Regions from separate parts of the Priestia sp. AB genome, predicted to be linked through region 1. Evidence: riboswitches for the same ligand, from Rfam matches in the RefSeq annotation. Region 1 holds a riboswitch; each other region holds the start of a gene.
The links. A riboswitch is a leader RNA that binds a small molecule or an ion and turns the genes downstream of it on or off. The one in region 1 is predicted to bind cobalamin.
Positions count from the first base shown of each region.

Region 2: another riboswitch for cobalamin. It lies ahead of POF52_RS12245 (ABC transporter substrate-binding protein); the one in region 1 lies ahead of POF52_RS21065 ((2Fe-2S) ferredoxin domain-containing protein).
Region 3: another riboswitch for cobalamin. It lies ahead of POF52_RS23180 (HoxN/HupN/NixA family nickel/cobalt transporter); the one in region 1 lies ahead of POF52_RS21065 ((2Fe-2S) ferredoxin domain-containing protein).

Region 1 covers NZ_JAQMYN010000007.1:152,026-160,012, forward strand. Annotated here, with positions in the region: gene POF52_RS21040 (cobalt-precorrin-5B (C(1))-methyltransferase) at 1-450, opposite strand, end outside; gene POF52_RS21045 (precorrin-8X methylmutase) at 454-1,101, opposite strand; gene cobK (precorrin-6A reductase) at 1,107-1,874, opposite strand; gene POF52_RS21055 (sirohydrochlorin chelatase) at 1,871-2,782, opposite strand; gene cobJ (precorrin-3B C(17)-methyltransferase) at 2,801-4,423, opposite strand; gene POF52_RS21065 ((2Fe-2S) ferredoxin domain-containing protein) at 4,437-4,817, opposite strand; cobalamin riboswitch at 4,920-5,099, opposite strand; cobalamin riboswitch at 5,218-5,396, opposite strand; gene POF52_RS21070 (hypothetical protein) at 5,543-5,701, opposite strand; gene POF52_RS21075 (M42 family metallopeptidase) at 5,960-6,997, opposite strand; gene POF52_RS21080 (cation:dicarboxylate symporter family transporter) at 7,106-7,987, opposite strand, start outside.
Region 2 covers NZ_JAQMYN010000003.1:501,523-509,509, reverse strand. Annotated here, with positions in the region: gene POF52_RS12265 (BrxA/BrxB family bacilliredoxin) at 1-287, shown strand, start outside; gene POF52_RS12260 (class I SAM-dependent methyltransferase) at 422-1,198, shown strand; gene POF52_RS12255 (YpjP family protein) at 1,582-2,184, shown strand; gene POF52_RS12250 (thioredoxin family protein) at 2,373-2,687, shown strand; cobalamin riboswitch at 2,779-2,911, shown strand; gene POF52_RS12245 (ABC transporter substrate-binding protein) at 3,170-4,129, shown strand; gene POF52_RS12240 (adenosylcobinamide amidohydrolase) at 4,218-4,826, shown strand; gene cbiB (adenosylcobinamide-phosphate synthase CbiB) at 4,831-5,817, shown strand; gene cobD (threonine-phosphate decarboxylase CobD) at 5,792-6,871, shown strand; gene POF52_RS12225 (bifunctional adenosylcobinamide kinase/adenosylcobinamide-phosphate guanylyltransferase) at 6,868-7,428, shown strand; gene cobS (adenosylcobinamide-GDP ribazoletransferase) at 7,425-7,987, shown strand, end outside.
Region 3 covers NZ_JAQMYN010000009.1:88,438-96,424, reverse strand. Annotated here, with positions in the region: gene POF52_RS23195 (ABC transporter ATP-binding protein) at 1-143, shown strand, start outside; gene POF52_RS23190 (undecaprenyl-diphosphatase) at 289-882, shown strand; gene POF52_RS23185 (organic hydroperoxide resistance protein) at 1,035-1,454, shown strand; cobalamin riboswitch at 1,560-1,742, shown strand; gene POF52_RS23180 (HoxN/HupN/NixA family nickel/cobalt transporter) at 1,876-2,673, shown strand; gene POF52_RS23175 (M20 family metallopeptidase) at 2,903-4,066, shown strand; gene POF52_RS23170 (DoxX family protein) at 4,136-4,558, opposite strand; gene POF52_RS23165 (type 1 glutamine amidotransferase domain-containing protein) at 4,864-5,388, shown strand; gene POF52_RS23160 (hypothetical protein) at 5,349-5,675, opposite strand; gene POF52_RS23155 (DinB family protein) at 6,022-6,510, shown strand; gene POF52_RS23150 (lipase family protein) at 6,536-7,288, opposite strand; gene POF52_RS23145 (alanine/glycine:cation symporter family protein) at 7,544-7,987, shown strand, end outside.

The sequences.
Region 1 (7,987 bases):
GACAATCTTAACGCCTTTTTGTATATTGTATTGGGCTAGAAGCTGTTCAGCCGTTTCTTTCAGCATCTTTCTTGGAACAGGGTTAATGGCTGCTTCACCGACAGGAACCGGGAGGCCGGGCTTTGTCACACGCCCCACTCCCACTCCTCCATCAATGATAATGTCTGCACCATTACACCACGAAACTTCAGAAATAATCAGCGCTCCGTGCGTGGCATCGGGATCATCTCCAGCATCTTTAATGATGCTGGCTACAGCGCTGCTTGTGCGATACTCGCATTCTTCAAGATGAAACGTAGCAAAGCGGCCGACGGGTAAGTAAATCGTTGACTCATCTTGCACTTCTCCTGAAATTAGCGTAAGCAGAGCTGCTCTCGTAGCTGCCGTTGCACAAGCGCCCGTCGTATAGCCTTCTCTGAGTTTCTTAGGTTCTTTTGGTACTTCCTTCATGCGTTACACCTGATCTGCAAGAATTGAAATTGCATTTAATGCAGCAACCGTTACCGTACTGCCGCCTTTTCGCCCGATGTTTGTAATAAACGGCACGTCAAGTTTTGCAAGTTCTTCTTTAGATTCAGCTGCTGAAACAAATCCTACCGGCAGACCAATAACAAGCCCAGGTTTCGCTTCTCCTTCTTTAATCAAACGAATTAATTCAAGTAAAGCTGTGGGTGCGTTCCCAATTGCAAAAATTCCACCGTCTGCTTCTTTGATGGCTTTTCGCATAGAAATAATTGCACGCGTTGTATTTAAGCGCTTTGCTTCTTCCATTACGTCCGGATCCGAAATATAAACTTTGATTTCACCGCCGTGCTTTTCAATTCGCTGCTTGTTTGTTCCTACTTGCACCATTTGTACATCTGCAACCACTTGCTTGCCGCTGCGAATAGCTTTAATTCCTGCTTGAATCGCATCCGGATGAAACAGCATGCTGCGTCCAAGCTCAAAGTCTGCAGACGCATGAATTACGCGCTGAACAATTGGGTACTGTTCGTCTGTAAACGGATGAGGCCCAAGCTCTTCTGTAATCATCTCAAAACTTTTTCCTTCTATTTGCTGAGGCTGAACAGTTAACGGTTTAAATTCTGTACGAAAATCCATCTCAATCAACTCCTATTTTGGTTTACTAAAGCATTAACCACTTCTTCAAAAGTGGAATACACGGTTCCATACTCAATTTCCGGTCGCCCAATCATAATAATATCTAAGCCTAACTCTTTGGCTGCTTCCACTTTTTCATCCACAGATCCAACTTTTCCGCTTTCTTTTGTGACCATGACCGTCACTCCGTATTGCTTATACAGCGCTCGATCAAACTCTTTTGTAAACGGCCCTTGAATAGCAATAATATTTTTTTGCGGGAATCCCAATTGCTGGCACTTTTCCATATTATCCAGCCTTGGAAGCATACGAGCAACAAGCCGTACATCTGAAAGAGGAAGCAGCTTTTCAGTAAAAACCTGCAGCGTTTTGCTGCCTGTTGTCAGCATAATAACTCCTTTTTTCTCAGCTGCTACTTCTGCTGCTTCTTCATACGTAGAAACCATCGTCATATTATCATAGGCAAAAGCCTGCGAAGCCCGCTCATAGCGTATGTAAGGAATCGCTGTTTCAGCAGCCGCGCCGATAGCATTTTTAGATGCTTCTTCTGCAAAAGGATGACTTGCATCCACAATAGCTTTTACACGATGTTCGTTTACAAAATCCATCATATCTTCTTTTGTGAGACGTCCAATTTTCACTTTCACTTCTGCACGCTGTAATTCGATAGCTGCGTTTTCGGTTACAACCGTTGCTGTAACCTCATGACCTGCTTTTTTCACTTGCACGGCTAATGCACGTGCATCGCTAGTTCCGGCTAACAATAAAATCATTTTAGCTCGCCGACCTTATCTTCATGATGGTCGTGGTCATGATGGTGATCGTGGTGATGGTGTCCGTGATCATGGTCATGATCGTGATGATGATGGTGATCAATATGCTCCATAATGCCGAGGCGATATTGACACGTATCGCAGTTCATTTTCACTTCACCTTCTAATCCTTCTTCAGCACGTTCTTTTAAAATTGTCTGCAGTTTTGGGTGAAAACCGAAATAGCCGGCGAGCTTAAACTCAATGTTTTCATGCTGCATTTTATACTGCTTCACCATTTCTTCCAAACGCTTAATTAGTACTCCTGTAAATAAGAAATACGGGAGAATAACCACTTTTTTAGCGCCCAGTTTTAAGCATCGCTCTACCCCTTCATCAATCAGTGGAGCAGTTACGCCCATAAAAGAAGTTTCAACGATTTTATAGTTTGTTTTTTCCCAAAGAAGACGCGTAATTTTATATAAATCACTGTTTGCATCAGGATCACTTCCTCCTCGCCCTAAGACGATAACAGCCGTGTCTTCAGCTGGAGTTTCTAAATTCTCTCCTGATTCTTGTAATCTCGTTTTTAAAATTTCAAGGGCTTCTTCATGAACGCCAATGGGACGTCCGTATACGAAGTTTACGTGTGGATATTTTTCCTTAGCTTCATCTATAGCCGCCGGAATATGTATTTTAGAGTGGCCAGCAGGCAAGAGCATAATTGGAATTACAACTACATCTTTTGCTCCTTTTGCCACACATGTATCAATGCCTTGACTTACATTTGGGCGTTCAAATTCTAGAAAACACGTTTCTACTAAAATAGATGCGTCCCAATCATGCTTCATATTCGAAATAAATTCGCGAATTTGATCGTTCCCTTCAGGATCTCTGCTTCCATGACCGACAAATAAAACTGATTTCATATAATGCCCTCCTATTTTTTAATCTCCACACGGAGCTGGTTCTACTTTTATTTTTGGTGTTATATCTTGATAGTCGAACCCATAAACATTCTTCACACGCTTAAAGAATTTATGAAATCGCTCATTAGGATGACCTTTTTCTTTATATTCATGGACAATGTTCTCGACTATTTCAACAATGTCATCAGGTGCTATGCCTTCCGCCACAATTTGACCTGAATGCGCATTGCGTCCCACCGTTTTAGCTCCTAAAAATAAATCAAACGCACCTTTTCTATAGACAATGCCGATATCTTCTTGAACTGCGCCATAGCAGGCCATACCGCATCCATTAATACCAAGCTTCAGCTCTTTTGGCATGTCCATTCCCCCGAGGCGTTTTTGTAATTCTTCCGTATGTGGAATAGCATCGCTTTTTTCTCCGTCACAAAAATCACACGCTTTGATTGTGAACACATCTCCGACCGGAGATAGTAAAAAGGAAGCTGCTTGGAGCTTTTTAATAATCACATCTGGCTGAGTCGTTGGGATTTGCAGTTTGATTTGATGGTCAGGTGTATACTCCATCGTACCTTTTTCACCAACAACTTCTGCTAGTGTTGTCATTTGAACAGGCGTGAATTTCTTATTTGCAAGTCCTGGACTAACCGCCACTTCGAAAATAGACTGTATTGGCTGATGTACGACCGCAGAAGTAGGTTCACCTAAAATTGCTTGAAGCGCTTCTTCTGCAAGAGCTCGTGAAGTTGCTGTTTCTTCTGGTATGGTCTGAACTGCTTCAATAGCTGAAGCTGTTTGCTTTACAGTCTCTTCTTGATCGAGAGCCCACGGTTCCGCTTCTTTTCGAAGTCGCTGATGCGGTCTTAGCGGCTGCTCCGTTTGGTTAAGGGTATATTTCCGCTGATATCCGCGCGGTGTAATCATTAAATCGTCGTAAAAAAACGTAGATGAATTCCCGACAACAACGGTAGTCAGCATGCCAATTTCATGATTTAACATGTCTTTTAAGTTGGTCATTACGACTTCTTCACGGTCACGATAAGCGCTTTTCACAAGACCAACAGGCGTATCAGGAGAACGGTACTTTAATAGAATCCTCTGTGCTTCAACAATTTGTCTTGTTCGTCTTCCGCTTTTTGGATTGTAAAAAGCCACTACAAAATCTGCTTGTGCAGCTGCTTCGATTCTTTTTTCGATTAGTTCCCAAGGCGTAAGGTGGTCACTTAAACTAATTGTACAAGCATCATGCATCACGGGCGCTCCAAGGAGGGATGCGCATGAATTAATAGCCGAAATGCCAGGAATTACTTCCAGCTCTACGCCCGTTTCTTTTTTCCAGCCTTTTTCAATCAACACTTCATACACAAGGCCTGCCATTCCATATACTCCTGCATCTCCGCTTGAAATGACAGCCACGGTTTTTCCTGCTTCAGCTTGCTTTACAGCTTCTTGTGCACGGCTTACTTCTTCGGTCATTCCCGTACTAATAATTTGCTGATTCGTTAACAGTCCTTGAATTAATTCCACATAGGTTTTGTAACCGATGATCATATCACTTTCTTGAATGGCTTCTCTTGCTCGCTGTGTAATATGTTCAAAGCTTCCCGGCCCAAATCCGATAACTAACAGTTTACCTTTCATGCTAGCTCCTCCTTTATGCGTTACTTTTTACTTTATCAATTCCTTCTATGGAGTCACTGTTTTCCGGAGAAACGAAACCATTTTGATCATATTCATAAATAAGCGATTCCTTTATACTGCAGCCTCCTGCTAAATGTTCTTCGACAATCCGGTGAGCCACGGTTTCAGTGACCTGCTTGTACCAGTCTCCTGAAGGATACACAATAGCTACAGGAGCATCTTTGCATCGTCCGTTACAGCGTGTACGCGTTGTATGCACCGTTTCATCCAAATCCAGTTCCGTCACTTTATTTCGAATAGCTTGGGTGGCTTCTTCTCCACCTTTTCTCATACAGCTGCTTCCATTACAAATCAATACGTGATGTTTTGTTCCATTTAAGTTCCACGTCGTCACACTCATTCGCTCCTTTACTAAAAAAAGCGCCTCTATCAATGATAGAGGCGCAGAAAAATTCAAACTAAGTTTTTGCACTTCCACCTATATCCCGTAGGGTAAGCTTCGCATTAAAAAAAGGCTGGTTTCCTGACTTCGATTCATCACTTGACTGCGCCTTCCCGAATACAGTGGCATATGCAATCAGCTCATCTTCACAGTGGCGGGTACCGCGCTGGCTTCACACCAGACTTCCCATTTAACGCAATGTAAACATTGCGCACCTTTTTTGCACGATATGTAGTTTTACGACATGAGAAAAACCCGCTTCGCTAATATGCGAGCGGGTAAAACGTCAGAATAAGAGTGTACACGAATGCCACTTTAAGCCAACGTTTCCCTTCCCGCTCCCCGGAGAAATAGAAACTTCACAATAAAGACAGGTCTCCTGACTTGTGTATCATTCTACTTGAGAACCTTCCCGTGATTTTTCCACAGTGGTTATACTCGTTCGTCCACACTTACAGTTGCGGGGGCAGTACTGGTCTTTCACCAGTTTCCCTATTAAGCCTTCTTGGCATCTTTACTGTTGCTGTTTGATATATATGAACCTTTTAAACTATCAGAATAATAGAAGTAACTACCATATCATAGCGTACATTTTTTTTTATTTCAACTCTATTCTTTTCGAAAGATACAAGCATCTATAAAAAAACAAGAGCATAAAGCCAGCTCTTGTTTTTTCATTATATAGCAACTAATGTTAAATGAGGATCGTTATAATACACGACTTCTGAAAGAACTTTACAGCCATTTGTTTTGGCAAAAGCTTCTCTCGCCTGCTTTTCAGTATCAAATTCAAACATTTTCATTTCTTTTCCAGCATATACCGTCAGTACCCACATGAAAAGATTCGCCTCCGATTATTGTAGTGATCGCTATATCCACATTATGACGAAACCATTTCCTTTTGAAAACCCATTCTACAAAACTTGTCACAAGAAACTTTTAAAAATTTAAAAACATTTTAACTTCTGTAAATGAACAAAATGTACAAAAGGTTTAAGCAGTATTGTACTTTTTTAAGAAAGGAAAGTACAGACATCACAATCCCTTTCTGCTCTTTCCTTTGCATAAAAATACACTAATTAAATATTCCTTTCTTAAAGCAGAACCATGTTCGACTGCACATAGTAATAGAGAAGCTTATACGTATGGTTTAATGAATCTTGATGCGTTCTCTCAAACGCATGAGAAGAATCAATTCCTGGACCAATTAAGCCGTGTACGATATCGTGTCCGGCACGAATCGCAGCAGAAGCATCTGATCCGTAAAACGGATAAATATCTAATTTGTACTGAATATCATACTGCTTAGCTAGCTCCACCAAATGCTTTCTCAAACCGTAATGATATGGGCCGCTTGAATCTTTTACACAAATAGACACGGTGTATTCATCGGTAGATTGTCCATCTCCCATAGCACCCATATCAACCGCTAAGTATTCTACTGTTTGAGGCGTAATGTTCGAATTTCCTCCGTATCCAATTTCTTCGTTATTTGAAATGAGAAAATGCGTAGTGTATGGCAGTTCGATCTGTTCTTCTTGAACTGTTTTCATGAGCTGAAGCAATAAAGCTACGCTTGCTTTATCATCGAGATGACGAGATTTAATAAAACCGCTTTTTGTTATTTCTACACGAGGATCAAACGAAACAAAGTCGCCGACTTCAATTCCAAGGCTGCGAACATCTTCTGCGCTATGTACTTTTTCATCCAATCGAATTTCTATATTTTCTTGATTTCGCTCAGCTTTCCCTGCATCTTTATACACATGAACAGATGTTTGATGCATAAGGATGGTTCCTGTAAATACTTCTCCTGATGAAGTTTCAATTTCACAATATTCTCCTTCAATAGAATTGTAGCGAAACCCTCCAATCAAGTCGATTTTCAGACGTCCACTCGATTTGATTTCTTTTACCATAGCACCTAATGTATCGACATGAGCCGTCAGCATGCGGTGGTGATCTGTATCTTTACCGGGAATAGAAGCGACTAAGCCTCCTTTTCGATTGCGATACGTTTGAATATTTAGCTCTTTTACATAGTCTTCGACAAATGAAATTACCTTTTCTGTATTTCCAGAAGGACTGGGAATCGAAACAAGCTTTTTAATTAACTGAACAGTTTCCGTCATTATGACACTTCCTTTGTCTCTCATTTCTTTTATTTTACCATATGTTTCAAAAAAGATAACAGTCAGCTCCAAACAAAACAAGCCGGGCAGCTGCCCGGCTTGTTTGTTTTAAGCTATGTTTGATTTCTTTAATTCGTTTGTGTAATTTAATGATTTTTGCTTATCAAATTCGCCTTCAGACTTCGACATCACAATTGCAGCTAAAGCATTTCCTACTACGTTAACTGTGGTGCGCATCATATCAAGAATGCGGTCAATTCCTGCAATAAATGCCATGCCTTCAAGAGGGAAGCCCATAGATTCAAGTGTAGCAAGTACAACTACAAACGATGCCCCTGGTACACCAGCCATTCCTTTTGAGGTTAACATTAGCACAAAAAGGAGCTGAATTTGATCCATAATGGAAAGGTCGATGCCGTACATTTGAGCAATAAACAGCGATGCCAGCGCCTGATAAATGGTTGAACCATCTAAGTTAAACGTGTAGCCCGTTGGAATTACAAACGATGTAACCGACTTAGAACAACCGAAGTCTTCCATCTTTTTGATAAGAGAAGGTAAAACGGCTTCTGAACTTGCCGTTGTAAATGCAAGAAGCAGCTCGTCTTTTAACACTTTTATGAGCGTAAACATGCTTGTTCCAGCCATTTTAGCAATAATTCCAAGAACCACAAGCACAAAGAAAATCATGGTGAAGTAAACGGCGAACACTAATTTTCCTAATGGAATAAGTGATCCGACACCAAACTTTATAATATTAACACCAATAAGTGCAAATACACCTACTGGAGCAAATTTCATCACCAAATTAGTTACCCAAAACATCGCATCCAAGACGCCTTCAAAAAAGGCTAAAACAGGTTTTCCTCTCTCTCCAATCGAAGCTACGCCTACACCAAACAGTACGGAAAATAAAATGATTGGTAAAAGATCGCCTTCTGCTACCGATTGAAAGACGTTTGTCGGAACAATATGAAGAAGCTCTTGAGC
Region 2 (7,987 bases), on a different contig from region 1:
CAGTTTGTGGGTGTGCTGCTGGTTTAGCACGTCCTGCAGCGACACAAGCGTATTTACAGTCTGAGCAAAAACCAAATCAAGTGGTAACAGTTTTTGCCGGTCAAGATAAGGAAGCAACAGCTAAAATGCGTGAATATTTTGGGGACATTGAGCCTTCATCACCGTCTATGGCGCTTTTAAAAGGAAAAGAAGTCGTTCATTTTATTCCTCGACACGAAATTGAAGGTCAGCCGTTAGAAGTTATTTTTGAAAACATTTTAAATGGTTTTAAGCAGCACTGTTCATAAAATGTCCTGCTTTTGTCACATCTAGTATATAGATTTTTAGAGAAAAATCGCATATACTTTATAAGAAAAAGGATGTCTATCGGCATCCTTTTTCTTTATGTAAATAGCCAAACAGTGTAGGGGGAGTTATGAAAGTGATTGTTACGACTGCTGGTCGAACAAATGAACAGATGATTGTAAAAGCCAAACAAGTAGCTGCTGATTTAAGTATACCTTTTGTAACAAGAGAGAAGAAATCCGTTGCAGATCTTCAGAATCTTCAAGCTGCAGACGTGCTGGTTGTCGGTAAGAATAGAGTAGAATTGCATGTCCAAAATGAAGAGGAACCTATTTTTTTTCATCCAAATTCCGCTATGTTTAGAGTGAAGAGATGGCTGCGAGGAGAACGTGATCCGTTTATTGAAGCTGCTAGTTTGGAAAAAGGAATGAGCGTGCTTGACTGTACACTTGGTCTTGCATCGGATAGTATGATGGCGAGCGCAGCGGTAGGGAAAAACGGGAAAGTTGTCGGACTAGAAGGCAACCGCTATGTAGCTTATTTAGTCAAACAAGGACTTTTAAATTGGGAAAGTGACGTACAAGAGTTGAACGATGCAATGAAGCGTATAAACGTGGTTCATCAAAATTTCGAATCGTTTTTGGCGTGTTGTGAAGATAATTCTTTTGATGTTGTCTACTTTGATCCTATGTTTCAAGAGCAAATTGAGGAATCGAATGGAATTAACGGTATTAAAGCAATAGCACTGTATACCACGCTGACGCCCATGGCTATACAAGAAGCAAAAAGAGTAGCCAAACAAAAGATCGTGCTAAAAGATCATTGGAAAAGCAGCCGTTTTGAAGAACATGGATTTATCGTACAAAAACGAAAAACATCAAAATTTCATTACGGGACAATTGATATACAATAATAAACAAAAAAGTAAAATGAATCCTGATCATTGAAAAGACTTCCAAAACCTTTTAGGAATTAAAAAGTTTTGGAAGTTTTTTTTATGAATTTCATCTAAAGTTCATAAAAGTATGATATATTTTTGAACATAAAAATACTTTTGTGTTTAAGCATCCAGCAAAAAAGGAATATCTTGTATAGGTTTCCGCTCGGTGTGACAACCTCAAACAGAAGAAGGAAGGTGCTAACTAAAAAGTCTTCGAATGCCCGTAGGCAGCATAAATGAATAAGCAAATATAGGTAAAAAATTAATAAGTATGTTACAATACCTAGTGAGTTATGACAATGAATTTTACGATATGAAAAGACCATATGGGAAAAGATGAGAAAGGAAAGATACGAATGCCTAGATGGATAAAAAGAATGCTAGTTGTATTTATTACAGTATTTACATTTGGGCTTGTCACTCCACCAGAATATTTATACGTTGATGATGCAAAAGCGGACAAGCAACATAAAGCAGGGTATGTAAGAGAAACAACTCCTGTCACAGCTGTTATAGAAGATATTCATTTGCCATATGAAGAACCAAAATATGAAGACGTTTCATCATTTGTTACGTATGCAATGGAATCAGCTGAAAAACAGTCAGTGGAAAAATTCGGAACAAAAATTGGACCTGTCATTGAAGATGAATTTCGTCAAGCAGTGTTACCTAAAATTGAAGAAGTGCTGACCGACATTGGCACTGAACGTGAACAGTCAATTCAGAATCTCGAGATAAGCGAGCATCCTGCTGCTGGCTACGGTGAAAAGATTTTCCATGTATATGACCGGGAAACCGGTCAGGACTTAATACGATTTCATGTACGGCGTGAAAATCCTCCAAAAGATGGATACTGGTTTAATTTTCACTATCATGCGGCTGCAGATAATTTTCAGAAGCATTATGATTTAGGGAAAATTTATTGGAACCGAAACATGCCGCCTAAATGGTTTAGTTGATAATAGACACAACATTCTGCGATTTCGAAATGTTAGCTTTTTTAAGCTAGCATTTTTTTACGTCTAAAACCGTTAGGGTCTAAATAAGCTGAAACATTAGCACAACGATAAAAAAATCGTTTATAATGAAGTCAGACTTCTTACCATAGAATAGTGAGAAGGAACGAATAGATGCTGGAGGTAACACAATGAAACAATTTACGGAAGAAAAACAATTTCGCGAACAAATTAAGAACGAAACACTAAGCGTTGGGATTTTTACGACAACGTGGTGTCCTGATTGCAAACGTTTGGATATGTTCATTGATGAAATCGTTGATGAAAATACAGATAAAGCATGGTTTAAAATTGACAAGGATGAGTTTGAAGAACTTTCTGCTGAAAACAATGTAATGGGTATTCCTTCTCTTCTTGTATATAAAAACGGTGAAAAAATTGCACACTTGCACAGTGCAAATGCTAAAACGCCTGAAGCGGTCCGTGAATTTTTAGCAACTCTTTAATCCCTTAAGCTGCGAGAGCATTCTCGCAGCTTTTTTTTGTGAGAATGGCTATTTCCATTTTTCCATGAGTGGGGTATACTAGGACAAGTGAATAATCGTAAAGCAATAAGGTCTCAATTTAAAGATTGAGTGAAAAGGGAAGTCTGGTGAAAAACCAGCGCGGTCCCGCCACTGTAAGCGCTTTGTGCGTAAGTCAGGAGACCTGCCTTATTGTTAGCTGTGAAACCTTCGAGGAAGGGTGAAGCAGGGTAATGAACATACATATCAAGTATAGTGAACGGATTCTTTTCCTGCTTATCTTGACGTTACCTGCTTTGCTTTCAATTGAAAGTAAAGCTTTTTTATTTTGAAGCTGCCGGCGAGCAGTATACATAGTCAAAGCGGAAAAACGGGATAGCGCTGCTTTTTGCATGATCATTTGCTTTTTCTTTAACGTGGAGGTTTCGTATTCACAATGAACAATATATAGGGGGAGTATTTAGATGAAAAAATGGCTTTCGTATTCCATTATTGCACTGTTAGTCATCGTACTTGCTGCATGCGGTGCAGGCAGCCAAAGCAACAGTGATAAAAAAACGAAGCAAGATACGGCACAAACGTCACAAGCTGCATTTCCAGTGAAGGTAAAAGACGCGCGTGATAAAGAAATTACGTTGAAAAAACAGCCTAAGAAAATTGTTTCCTTAATGCCAAGTAATACGGAAATTGTATATGCCCTTGGCCTTGAAAAAGAATTAGTCGGTGTTACAAGCAACGATGATTATCCTAAAAGCGTAAAGAAAAAAGCGCAGGTAGGAGATATGAACGTTAATGCGGAAAAAGTTATTGCTTTAAATCCTGATTTAGTGCTGGCACACGCTTCAAGTATGGGCGTTTCGGATGAAGTATTTAAACAAATTGAAAGTGCGGGTATTCCGGTATTTGTTGTAAAAGATTCAACAACGTTTGATACGGTTTATGATTCTATTACGCAAATCGGTAAATTAACAGGTAAAACAAAAGAAGCTAATCAAACAATTAAAGACATGAAAGAAAAAGTAGCTTCAATTGAGAAAAAAGCAAAAACGATTTCAAAAGAAGATCGTAAAAAAGTATGGATAGAGGTATCAGGAGCTCCTGAGATTTATACAACAGGAAAAGGTACGTTCATGAACGAAATGCTTACTATGATCGGTGCTGATAACGTAGCGGCTAGTGAAAAGGGTTGGGTTAAGTTTTCTGAAGAGCAAGTTGTTAAGTTAAACCCTGACGTTATTATCGCAACGTATGATGCAGATAAAAATGAGATTATGAAGCGTCCCGCTTGGAGCAGCATGACTGCTGTAAAAGAGGGTAACATCGAGAAGGTTGATCAAAACAAAATCAACCGCTTAGGACCTCGTATTGTAGATGGCTTAGAGGACTTAGCAAAAGCAGTATACCCTGAGGTGTACAATAAATAAGAAGAGGGACCATATTCCAGTTCGAATTGAAAAGGGGATTGGTCCCTTTTCACATCTTAAAATTGAAGAACGGCCTGCGCTTTTAATCATGAAAACCGAGACTTCTTATAAAACATACAGCTCAGGGGTTTTAGGAACAGGCATTACGGAAACGGACACCTTTTACAATCGATTTGTTCACAAAGACTATTATTCAGATACTCCTTCTTTGGAGTATGAGCAATATTTGATGAAAGAAAATGTGCGCCATGAGCAAATCGTAGGGTTAATGACAGCCGTTTGGTTAAAAGAAAGAGAGATTTACTGTTATGAAGGCTACGGAGTAAGAGTAGCTTCCGTGATAACGGCTGGAGTAGGAAACGCAGTAGATATTACAGCTGACGAAGCTGTCCCGTTCTATTCTTCTCCCGGTACAATTAATATGTTTTTTTTCGTGGAAGGTACGCTTACGGATGCAGCGTTTTTACAGCTTTTTATTGCGGCCACAGAAGCTAAAACAAAAACGCTGTCACAGCTGGGTGTCATAGATCCGGCTACAAAGACGATTGCTACGGGAACATCTACGGACAGCATCTCAGTTGCAGCGTCTCGGCAAGGACCATTATATGAATATGCAGGCTCTATGACCGCTTTAGGGCAAGCGGTAGCCAAGCTGGTGAAAATAAGCTTAGAGCAGGGACTTAAGGGAAAGAGGTGAAGAAATGAGTATTACACAAGCGATAATTGCACACATGACGGCCATGACGATTGCTTTACTAATTGACCGAATTATAGGCGATCCTGAAAATTGGCCGCATCCCGTTCGCTGGTTTGGCAAATGGATTTATTGGATAGATTCTAGATTAAATAAAGGTGCAGGAAAACGATTTAAAGGATTGCTTCTTGTGATAAGTATGGCTGTGCTCGCAGGAGCTGTTCCCTTTTTGTTCCTCCATGCTTTGTACGGAGTTCATTTTATAGCAGGTGTTTTAGTAGAGGGCGTAATGATTGCGACTACTATATCCACTCGTTCTTTAAGCGAAGTTGCCTATAAGGTACAAAAGCCGCTTCAGCTAGGAGATATGGAGAAAGCTAGATATGAAGTAAGTATGATTGTGGGACGAGATACAGATCGTTTGTCAGAAGGAGAAATTGCCAGAGCGACGGTAGAGACCGTGGCTGAAAATACAAGTGATGGTATTACAGCTCCGCTTTTTTATGCATTTATAGGAGGAGGAGCCCTAGCCTTTTTTTACCGAGCTATTAACACATGTGATTCGATGGTTGGGTACAAAAATGACCGCTACTTTCTGTTCGGCTACTTTAGTGCAAAAACCGATGACGTATTAAACTATATTCCAAGCCGGTTAACTGCAGTGGTGATGACGGCTGTTAATGTAGCAAAAAGCCAGTATTCTCTTGGGCATGTAACGAGTTTGATTAAGCGTGATGCTAAGAAACATCCCAGCCCAAATAGCGGATACGGGGAAAGCGCAGTGGCTGCTCTGTTAGGTATTCAACTCGGCGGGCTTAATACATATAAAGGCATAGAATCTAATCGTGCAAAAATGGGTGAACCACTCATTCCTCTGCAAGCCGGTCATATTGAACAAGCTGTTTTCATTATGAAAAGGACGGTCTATGCTACGTGGTTATTATATCTTTTGTTAGGAGGAGTTATTAGTGCTATTACCTACACATGGAGCTAATCCTAATGTCTTTTTAAAAGCAATAGGGGCCGAGAATTTGTCGCATATAAAAGACTTTAGCGTGAATACAAATCCTTTAGGGGCTCCCCTTGTGCTTCACGAAAAGTGGAACGAATTCAAGGGTGCAGCGTTTAGCTATCCTGACCCTCAAGTAACGGAGCTGAAAAATAAACTTGCAGCTCATCATCATGTTTCAGCTGCTCAAGTGCTGCCTACAAATGGCGCCGCTGAAGCGTTTTTCCTTATTGCTTCGTTATTTTCAGGAGAGAAAGCAGGGATTGTACAGCCGACTTTCGTTGAATATGAACAGGCAAGTAAAGCTTATGGATGTGAAGTGACATACGTTCCTTTAGCTGAAGAAAATGGCTGGAGCTGGGATATAGAGTTGATTATGAGCATTCTTCCGGACATAAAAGTACTGTGGATTTGTCATCCAAATAATCCAACGGGCGTTATGTATAGTCATGAGGAATGGATGAAAGTAGTAAAAGCTGCTGCCCATCATGGTACATACTTAATGATTGATGAGGCATTTATTGATTTTGTCGAACATCAGCCTTCATTTGATTCTCTTATTCTGGATTATGAGCATATCATTGTTGTGCGTTCCATGACAAAGATGTTTAATATTGCCGGGCTTCGTCTTGGCTATATTTTGGCAAATGAAAAAATCATTAGCAAGATGGCTAAAAAGCAGCCTCCTTGGAGTGTAAATGGATTGTCGCAGCAAATAGGCATGATATGTGTGGATGAAAAAGATTTTGTAAAAGAAACCGTACATTATATTAAACAAGAACGGGAACGAATCTTGAGTCAACTAAAGGAATGGGGGCTTTTGGTTTCTCCTTCTCAAACAAACTATTATCTTTGCAGCGTTCCGTCTTCTATTAAAACGCGCGAATGGCTTGTCTATTTGGCAAGTCATGGCGTGGTAGCTCGTCATACCGAAAACTTTCCATTTTTAAATGGACGCTATATCCGTTTGGCTGTGAAAACGAAAGAAGAAAATGACTATTTACTTAACGTAATCAAACAAGGACTTGATGAAATATGATCATCTTTATTAGCGGAGGCGTTCGAAGCGGAAAATCAAGTGCAGCGGAGAGCATGGTTCAAACTTTTTGTACAAAGCGCGCTGTTTATATTGCCACAAGCAGGCAAACAGATAAGGAAATGCAAAAACGCATCCAGCTTCATCAAAAAGAACGCCAAGCAGCGAACACGCCTTGGGTAACGATCGAGCAGTCTGTAGATTTACAACAAATTCTGCCAAATCTTCAAAGTGATGATGCTATACTTTTGGATTGTGTCACGAACTGGCTTGCCAATGAGCTTTTTTCAACAGAAAAAAGGTGGCAAACAAAAGAAGGGAAACAAGCGGTTTTTCGTCATATGACAGAAACGCTCGATAAGCTGTTTGCGCAGTCTCAGACGGTTGTGCTAGTATCTAATGAACTGTTTGAAGCGGGTGTGTTAGAAGAGCCCACATATAGCTATATGAAGATGTTAGGGGAATTACATCAGTATATTGTAGAAAAAGCAGATGTGGCTATTTGTGTAGAAGCGGGAATCTATCGTTTTAAAAAAGGAAAGGAATGTGTAGATATATGAAAGAATGGATAGCCATACTACGAATTTCTCTCCAGTTTTTTACGATCTTACCACTGGCTAAAACCGTTCAATGGACTGAAAAAAGAACGGCAAGCTCACTTTTTGTGCTGCCTTGGATTGGTATGTTACTAGGCTTGATGTTTTATAGCTTTTTACAGCTGCTTCAATCTTCACCTATCACTACGATTGTTGATAGTATTTTAGTTTTGCTTTTACCGCTTATCTTAACGGGTGGCCTTCATTTAGACGGCTGGATGGACGTAAGCGATGCCTATTTTTCTCATCAGTCAAAGGAAAAAAAACTGCAGATTTTAAGTGATCCGCACGTTGGGTCTTTTGCTATTCTTTCTCTTATGGTTCTGCTGTTGCTGCGTTTTAGTGCGATCTATGAATTAGTGTCTCTTTCTTCTTTATCAATTTGGGCATGCTTAATTGTCTTTACCCTTCCAAGAATTGGAGCAGCCTTTTTATTGATGAGAGATAAGCCCGCTAAAGATACGGGTCTGGCTGCTTATTTTCAACAAGGAGTCACCAAACGGTCTATTTACGGATTTATCAT
Region 3 (7,987 bases), on a different contig from region 1:
TTCAAAAAGAAAGAAATATTCCTCTTATTATTCGCGAATTGATTCAATGCGGCATTGACATTTATCAAGTTCACGTCGAAGAACCTTCTTTAGAAGAGATCTTTTTGCAAAAAAATATTGTGGATCACTCACAGGTGAGTTAATGGGCGAAAGGCGTTGATTTACTATTGAGCCTGAATACATTATTTATAAATACCAGTTAGGAAGCTTCTGACAAAAACATGTTCATTTTCTCAAGAAACTGATAAGATAGCTAATGACATTTAAAAATAAGAAAGGATTTCGATTATGTTATCAGCTATTAATTCAGTAGATTATACCATCTTCCAGACGGTGAATCAGTATGCCTCACACGTAAAGCCTCTAGATTCGCTGATGGTATTCTTTGCAGATTATGCCCAGTATGTACTTATCGTTTTACTCGGCTTGTTTTTACTTATTAATAAAAACGGCAGCCGTGTTGTAGCATTTCAAGCTTTGTGTGCTTGTGCCACAGGAGTCATTATCAATAAAGTGATTAGTTTATTTGCTTATCGAGATCGTCCGTTTATCTCTCACCACGTGAATCAGCTTATTGATCACGCCGCAAATTCTTCATTTCCAAGCGATCATGCTACATCTGCATTAGTTATCACTTTTACCATTTGGCTGCATTTCAAACGTTCAGGGCGCATGTGGGTTGTCATGGGCGTACTCATTGCCTTTTCACGCGTATGGGTTGGCGTTCACTATCCATTCGATGTGTTAACAGGAGCCGTTTTAGGCTGCGTGCTGGCGCTGTTTATTCATTATGTTATTTTTAATACGAAACTGATGAGAGCTATTACCAACTTGTCTATTTTTCGGAAATCTGCTTATGACGAACAGTCTCAATATTATTAAGAAAAAGTCGCAAATACGCGGCTTTTTTTATTGGGAAATTTTTAATGTATTTAATACTTGTTTTTTAAAATTAAATTGTGTAAAATTAAATTACAGAAATGATAAATAAAAAACTTTTAATAAAATTAATGAAAAAGAGGAGCGGTTTATACATGAAAGCTTTATACGAAACAACAGTCGTTAACACAGGTGGAAGAACAGGAGAAGTTCACTCTTTAGATAACATCTTTAACTTAGACGTTGCAACACCTCCAGCGCTTGGTGGAGAAGCAACAACAGCAACAAACCCAGAGCAGCTGTTTGCAGCTGGATACAGTGCTTGTTTCAACAGCGCGTTAGAATTTATGTTAAAAAAACATAACGTAGAAATCAAAAGCAGTGAAGTAAAAGCTACTGTTCAGCTGCTTCCCGATAAAGCTGATCAAGGAGTGAAAATTGGAGTAGCGCTTGAAGCTCATATCGAAGGTTTAGATTTAGAAACAGCGAAAAAATATGTAGACCTAGCTCACTCATACTGCCCGTATTCAAAAGCAATCAGCGGTAACGTAGACGTAACGGTAGAAGTAGTTTAATTGCTTTAAAAAGCCCTGCTAAGCATGTAAAGTTTAGCAGGGCTTTTCTATTTGAATTTTCTCTATTCATTTGTAAGCGGTACTAGTATAATGAAGAAGAAAATGAATTATTCGCACAGTTTAGGTGCTCTTACATAGCGTAAGAGGTAACAGGGAATCGAGTGCAAATCTCGAGCGGTCCAGCCACTGTAAGCAGGGAGTTTTCTATCTTATCGTCACTCAAAACGGGGAAGGCGGTAGAAAATGATGATCTCAAGCCAGGAGACCTACCTATTCTGTACACTTGACTCTTCTAGGAAAGAGGCGGTGTATCAAGGTACGCAGTGAGCAATTGCTGTTTATTTTCATATGCCGACACATCCTCAATTTCTATAGAATTGAGGCTTTTTTACGTTTTATTTTAAAAAAAGGAGTGTAGGAAATGGAAGGTTTATCAGTTTTTTTACTTGTCTTTTTATTAGGAATCAGGCACGGATTGGATGCAGATCACTTAGCTTTTATTGATGGCCAAACTCGATATAATTGGCGAATGGGCAGCCGTTTTGCCCCGTGGGTCGGAACGCTGTTTTCACTAGGTCACGGAGGAATGGTGGCCGTCACGGCCGGGGTGCTGGGCGTAGTGATGAAGAATTTTACGTTTCCATCGTATTTCGATCATTTTGCATCTTGGGTATCCATTATCTCTCTCTTTCTAATCGGGACATTAAACACATATCATTTGCTTCGAACCAAAAATAAAGAGGAAGAGTTTCAGCTGAGCGGGTTAAAAGGGAAGTTTATTCCAAAAATCGCAAAAGGAACAACGAATCCTTTTTTAATTATTCTTGTAGGAGCATTGTTCGCTTTAGCAGCCGAAACGGTCAGTCAAACGGCCGTGTGGTCTCTAGCTGTAGGGAACGCAGGCAAGTATACGCCGCTTTTGTTGGGACTAGTGTTTATGTTTGGTATGATGCTAACAGATACAATCGATTCATTGATTGTACATAAAATGGTGAATGAATCGAGTAAATTTGGACAATCTGCTTCTCGCTTGATGGGCTGGGTTATTGTTGTCCTCGCGTATGGTGTGTCGTTCTATTTAGCATTCACTTTCTTTAACCCATGGGCCGAAGTAAACTTTGAAATGGTTGGCGTTATTCTGTTTGTTTTTTTAGTGTCTATGTTTGTTTTTGTGAGTGTGAAGTCAAAAGGGAAAAATATTAAAATAAATGTCAATTAGTCAAACGAAAGCTTTAATCTGTTGAAGATTGAAGCTTTTTTGTATGAATTTGTTGAAGTTTATGGCTATTTTCGGTCGGTTATGAATAAGTTAAAGTATTATCTGTATTTAAAGGATGGAAAATTGTCTGAAAACCATTATAATTAAGGATAATTTAAGATCGTTATGTGAAACGTAGAACATAGTTATACGTACGATAAATAAAAGCATTTAATGCAAGCAGCAGGGGTTGTTTGGAGGAGGAATTGATTTGAGTCAGGTAATGGTAGAACAAAATGTATTTAGTTATTTAAAAGAACACGAACAAGAGATGCTTGAAGATTTAGTCGGATTTGTGAAAAAAGAATCACCGTCCTACAGCAAAGAGTTAGTAGATCAGTGTGGAATGTATCTAACGCAGCTATTTCAAAAGCGTTTAGGGGTAGGGTACGAAATCATAGAAGAAAAAGAAGTAGGAAACCATTTGAAATTTACGATTGGAGAAGGAGAAAAGCAGCTTTTAATTATCGGTCACTTTGACACGGTATGGGAAAAGGGAAGGCTGAGTCTAAGAACAGAGGGAAACAAGCTGTACGGTCCGGGAATTTTAGACATGAAAGGCGGCATTGTCCAATCTATATGGGCGATTAAAGCGATTCAAGAGCTTGGCTTATCGCTCGATAAAAAAATTGTGTTTTTCTGCAATTCGGATGAAGAGATTGGGTCAATTTCTTCTAAAAAATACATTGAAGAAGAAGCACAAAGAAGTGAAGCAGTGCTAGTAGCGGAACCGGCGGTGGCGGGTTCAGGTGCGTTAAAAACGTCGCGCAAAGGAGCGGGGATTTTCACCGTAAAAGTATGGGGACGAGCAGCACACGCGGGTAATCACCACAAAGAAGGAATCAATGCGATTGAAGAGCTGGCGCGCCAAGTGATTTTCTTGCAGGGCTTAACAGATTATGAAAAAGGTACAACGGTGAACGTTGGGACATTTACGGGAGGCAGCGGTACAAATGTAGTGCCGGAATATGCAGAAGCGCACGTGGATTTACGTGTTTCTACAGAAGAAGAAGCAAAACGCATGACGGATATTATTTTGAATTTAACACCCATTTTAAAAGGGATTAAGCTCGAAGTAACGGGAGGTATGAATCGTCCTCCGATGGTCAAGTCTAAACAAACGGAAGAGCTATTTGAATGCGCTCAGTCAATCGCGGCGAAACTGGGTATGAAATTGGAAGAAGCAGCTGTGGGCGGCGGAAGTGATGGCAATTTTACAGCGGCCATTGGTGTTCCCACCTTGGATGGATTAGGAGCATGCGGAAAAGGAATACATGCGGAATATGAACATATTCAAATTGATACGTTGTCCGAGCGTTCTTCTTTATTTGCGAATTTGCTGCTGCAAATATAAAAAAAGCCCGCCTCAAACGGCGGGGACTAATCTCAAAGCTTATATTGGGAGAGTATAAGCTTTCTTTTTTTATTTACTGCTTTCTTCTTGAAGAGAAAAGGCAGTTTCTTTCTTTTTGAATACCACTGCATCAAGAGCAAGGAACTGGCTTCCTGCAAGAAATAAGTGAGCAGACATGGCAATTAAGGCAATATCAAACTCAAACCCGCCAACAAATCCGCTTTTAAGCTTGGCTGTAAAAATGGCGCCAAGCATAACTGCCACAAATAAAGCAGATACGACTCTTGTTGCTAGGCCAAGAATAATAAGAATCCCACCTACGAGTTCAATGGTTGCAACAATATATGCCATGAAACCAGGGATTCCTAAGCTATCGAAGAACCCTACTGTATTTTCAATCCCGCCTTGCCATTTTTGAAAGCCGTGTACTAAAAATGTAAAACCTAATACTAAACGAATAATAAGTGAACCAATTTCGACGTTTTTATTCACTTTACTTCCCCCTTTAAGTGTATTTGAAAAACACTACATTATGTAGTGTAAAAGCCCGAAAAAAGAAATGTAGCAATTAAATCAGAAAGTCTTTCTTATTTGGATAATTTTACAACATTATGAACATCACACTACAAATTGTAGTGTGATGTTTGTCCTCAGTCAAGTGAAAATATAAAATTAGACCATTTGGCATACGAAAATTTTCTGAAGAGCACTTGAAAAATCCTTTAATTATGTACAATTTAGTCCCTTATTTTCAATCTTATTCTCCAACATGCTATACTGATGGCGGAGGTGTTACGATGCGTTTAGAAAATAAAAGAGTTATTGCGCTTGTTAGTGCAGACTTTGAAGATCTAGAACTATGGTATCCAGTGATGCGTCTTCGAGAAGAAGGAGCAGAAGTACACTTAGTTGGAGAAAAAGCAAACGAAACGTACATGGGGAAATATGGTGTTCCAGCCGTAGCGGACTACGCGTTTAAAGATGTTGATCCAGCTGAATATGACGCTATTTTAGTACCTGGGGGCTGGGCGCCGGATAAACTGCGCCGCTATCCTGAAGTAATTGAAATGGTTCGTCATATGGATGAACAGCAAAAGCCAATCGGCCAAATCTGCCATGCAGGATGGGTATTAATTTCTGCAAAAATCTTAGATGGCCGAAACGTAACAAGTACGCCAGGAATCAAAGATGATATGGAAAATGCGGGAGCTATTTGGCATGATGAAGCAGTCGTAATCGACGGCCACATTATTTCAAGCCGCCGTCCGCCAGACCTTCCTCCTTATGCAAAAGCATTTGCTGATGTACTAGCAGAGCAATAAGAAAAAAGCCGAAACCACATTGGTTTTGGCTTTTTTATAAGATCCGCTAAAAAAAGAAATGATAAAGTAAATAAAAAAGTATCATTAAAAAAGCGAGCAGATGCATCTGCTCGCTTTTGTTCGTGTTTCTTATCAGTAACTTGCTTTTGCAAGTGTAAAAACAAAATGATTACTTTCTTTATAAAATCCATGATTACGGTTTTTGTATGTTTCGTTGTTGTTAGGGCACAATTAGCATTGATTGTGCTTGCATGGATTTCATCCATTGCCGCGGTTTGTTTTTCCACATGATCGATTAACCTAAACGACGCAAGCCCTACCTCTCTTGCATCCTTACGGCTCCGAAGCCGATCCAGTGTGAATAAGTTTTGTTCAAAGACATGTGTCGAATGCCAGTATTTTTACCTTGCATTGTACGATACATCCTTTCAAGTTACTTTCACTATGTCCAGCTCTTAAAGAAAAGCCGGAAATCTAAATATAACACCTCAGTTGATCTATGTCAAATAGAAAATGTGATTTTTTCACGTGAAACAATTGCAGCTAAAACATGGTTAAATAAAGGGATATCTTTTTTATATGGAAGAGTTTTTTGATACGATAAGTTAGAGGAATCCTAGAGGAGGATGAAAAATGAATAAAAATGAACAGTTTCGAAATGATGTATTGAGAAGTGTAGAATCATTAACATATGAACAATTAAATCAACAGCCAGCATCTAATACATGGAGCGTTATGCAAGTATTAGAACATTTATATTTGATGGAGCGCATGATTGTTTCACGTGTAAAGGATCAGTTAGAAAACGGTGTGGATCAGCCGACTGAAGATAAGCCGTTTCATTTAGCGGTAGACCGTTCGCGAAAAGTAGATGCACCGGCTCAAGTTACGCCTTCTAATGAAAAGCAGACATTAGAAGAAATGAAGAGTAAGCTGGCAGAATCAAGAGCAGCTTTAATAGAGCTAGAAGAAACAGCAAGTGAAGACAAGCTAAAGCAAAAATCATTTCCACACCCTGTGTTTGGGTTAATGGATTTAAAGCAGTGGATTGATTTTATTGGCTATCATGAAAAGCGTCATCAAGAACAAATAGAAGAAATCAAAACAGCAATTGGTGCATAAAAAAACAGGCAGTCCGCCTGTTTTTTTATTTTTGGACCAAAATAGGATAGTCCGACATCATCCAAATACCAACACTATATGTTTGGGGATTATGATTCCCTACGGTAGAGCCTGTTTGAATCGTAAACGAGAGTTGCAGAGGATCTTGATCGTAATAAATAGTTTGCTTGGTGGAAGGGGAATAAAGGCGCTTCGGAGGGATTTTAGGAACCGTATCCGTCGTGTTAACAAAACAGCGGCTATTTGAAACAAGATTTGTGTATGTTTGAATGAATTGAGGATCACCTACTCGAGGAGCTCCGTAGTTGTACATTGTAACTTCCGGAAAAGATGCGTTTGTGGCGACATCTAAGGCATGAAGAGCAGCGAGTGCACCACCTAGGCTATGCCCTGTTATATAAAGTGGCTTGGGGGTAAGGGACTGATATGTTTCAAAAATTTCATCACGGCATGATTCGTAAACGGCTAAAAAACCTTCGTGGACGAGACCGGCTTGTTGATTGTATGGATAAGGGCGCTGCCGAATGCGAGCATCAGCAATCCAGTCTGCCTCAGATTGAGTTCCTCGAAAGGCAATTACGATAGAGTCATCAGATTCTAAAATAAAACCAAACCATTCTTGCACCCCTACGGCAGAAGCTTTAAACGATTTAATAAGCCGGTAGCCTTCAGGTACATCAAATGTGCCTCCCTGTGCGTATTGCTTATAAGCTAAGACGCACGCATAAAGAAGGTCTAGAGCTAAAGGACGATAAAATAAAGGCTCTATTCTCATCATTGTTTTTCACACCTTCTAATAGAAAATAACTCCTATAGCCTATGTGTTCCTGAGAAGAAAGGTGCAGATACCTCTCTTTTGAAAGCGATAATTACGGAATGTAAACGGTTTATCGTTAGGTGTTTTTGAGGGTTTTATAAAATTTTTTGTGTATTTTAACTAAAAATGAGTTTTAATTTAGAGTTTTATTGTTAAAACTTATAACTTAACTTATAATTTAAAATAGTCTGAATGAAAAAACAAGGGGGTTATCGTTTGGAGCAATTTGTAACGAGTTTGAATAATGTGCTATGGAGCACACCTGTTATTTATGGGTGTCTTGCGATCGGCCTGTTTTTCTCAATTTTAACGAGGTTTTTGCAGGTAAGACACTTAAAAGACATGGTTATGCTGATGTTTCAGGGTAAAAGCTCAGAAGCAGGAGTTTCTTCCTTCCAAGCCCTGTCTTTAGCACTGTCGGGACGAGTCGGAACAGGAAATATTGCTGGAGTTGCAACAGCTATCGCTTTTGGAGGTCCAGGAGCTGTATTTTGGATGTGGGCAGTTGCTTTTATTGGTGCTTCTAGCGCATTCATCGAATCAACACTTGCTCAAATTTATAAAGTTAAACAAGATGGCCAATATCGAGGTGGTCCAGCGTACTATATTGAAAAAGGAACAGGTATGAAATGGTATGGCATTTTATTTGCTATTGCAGCA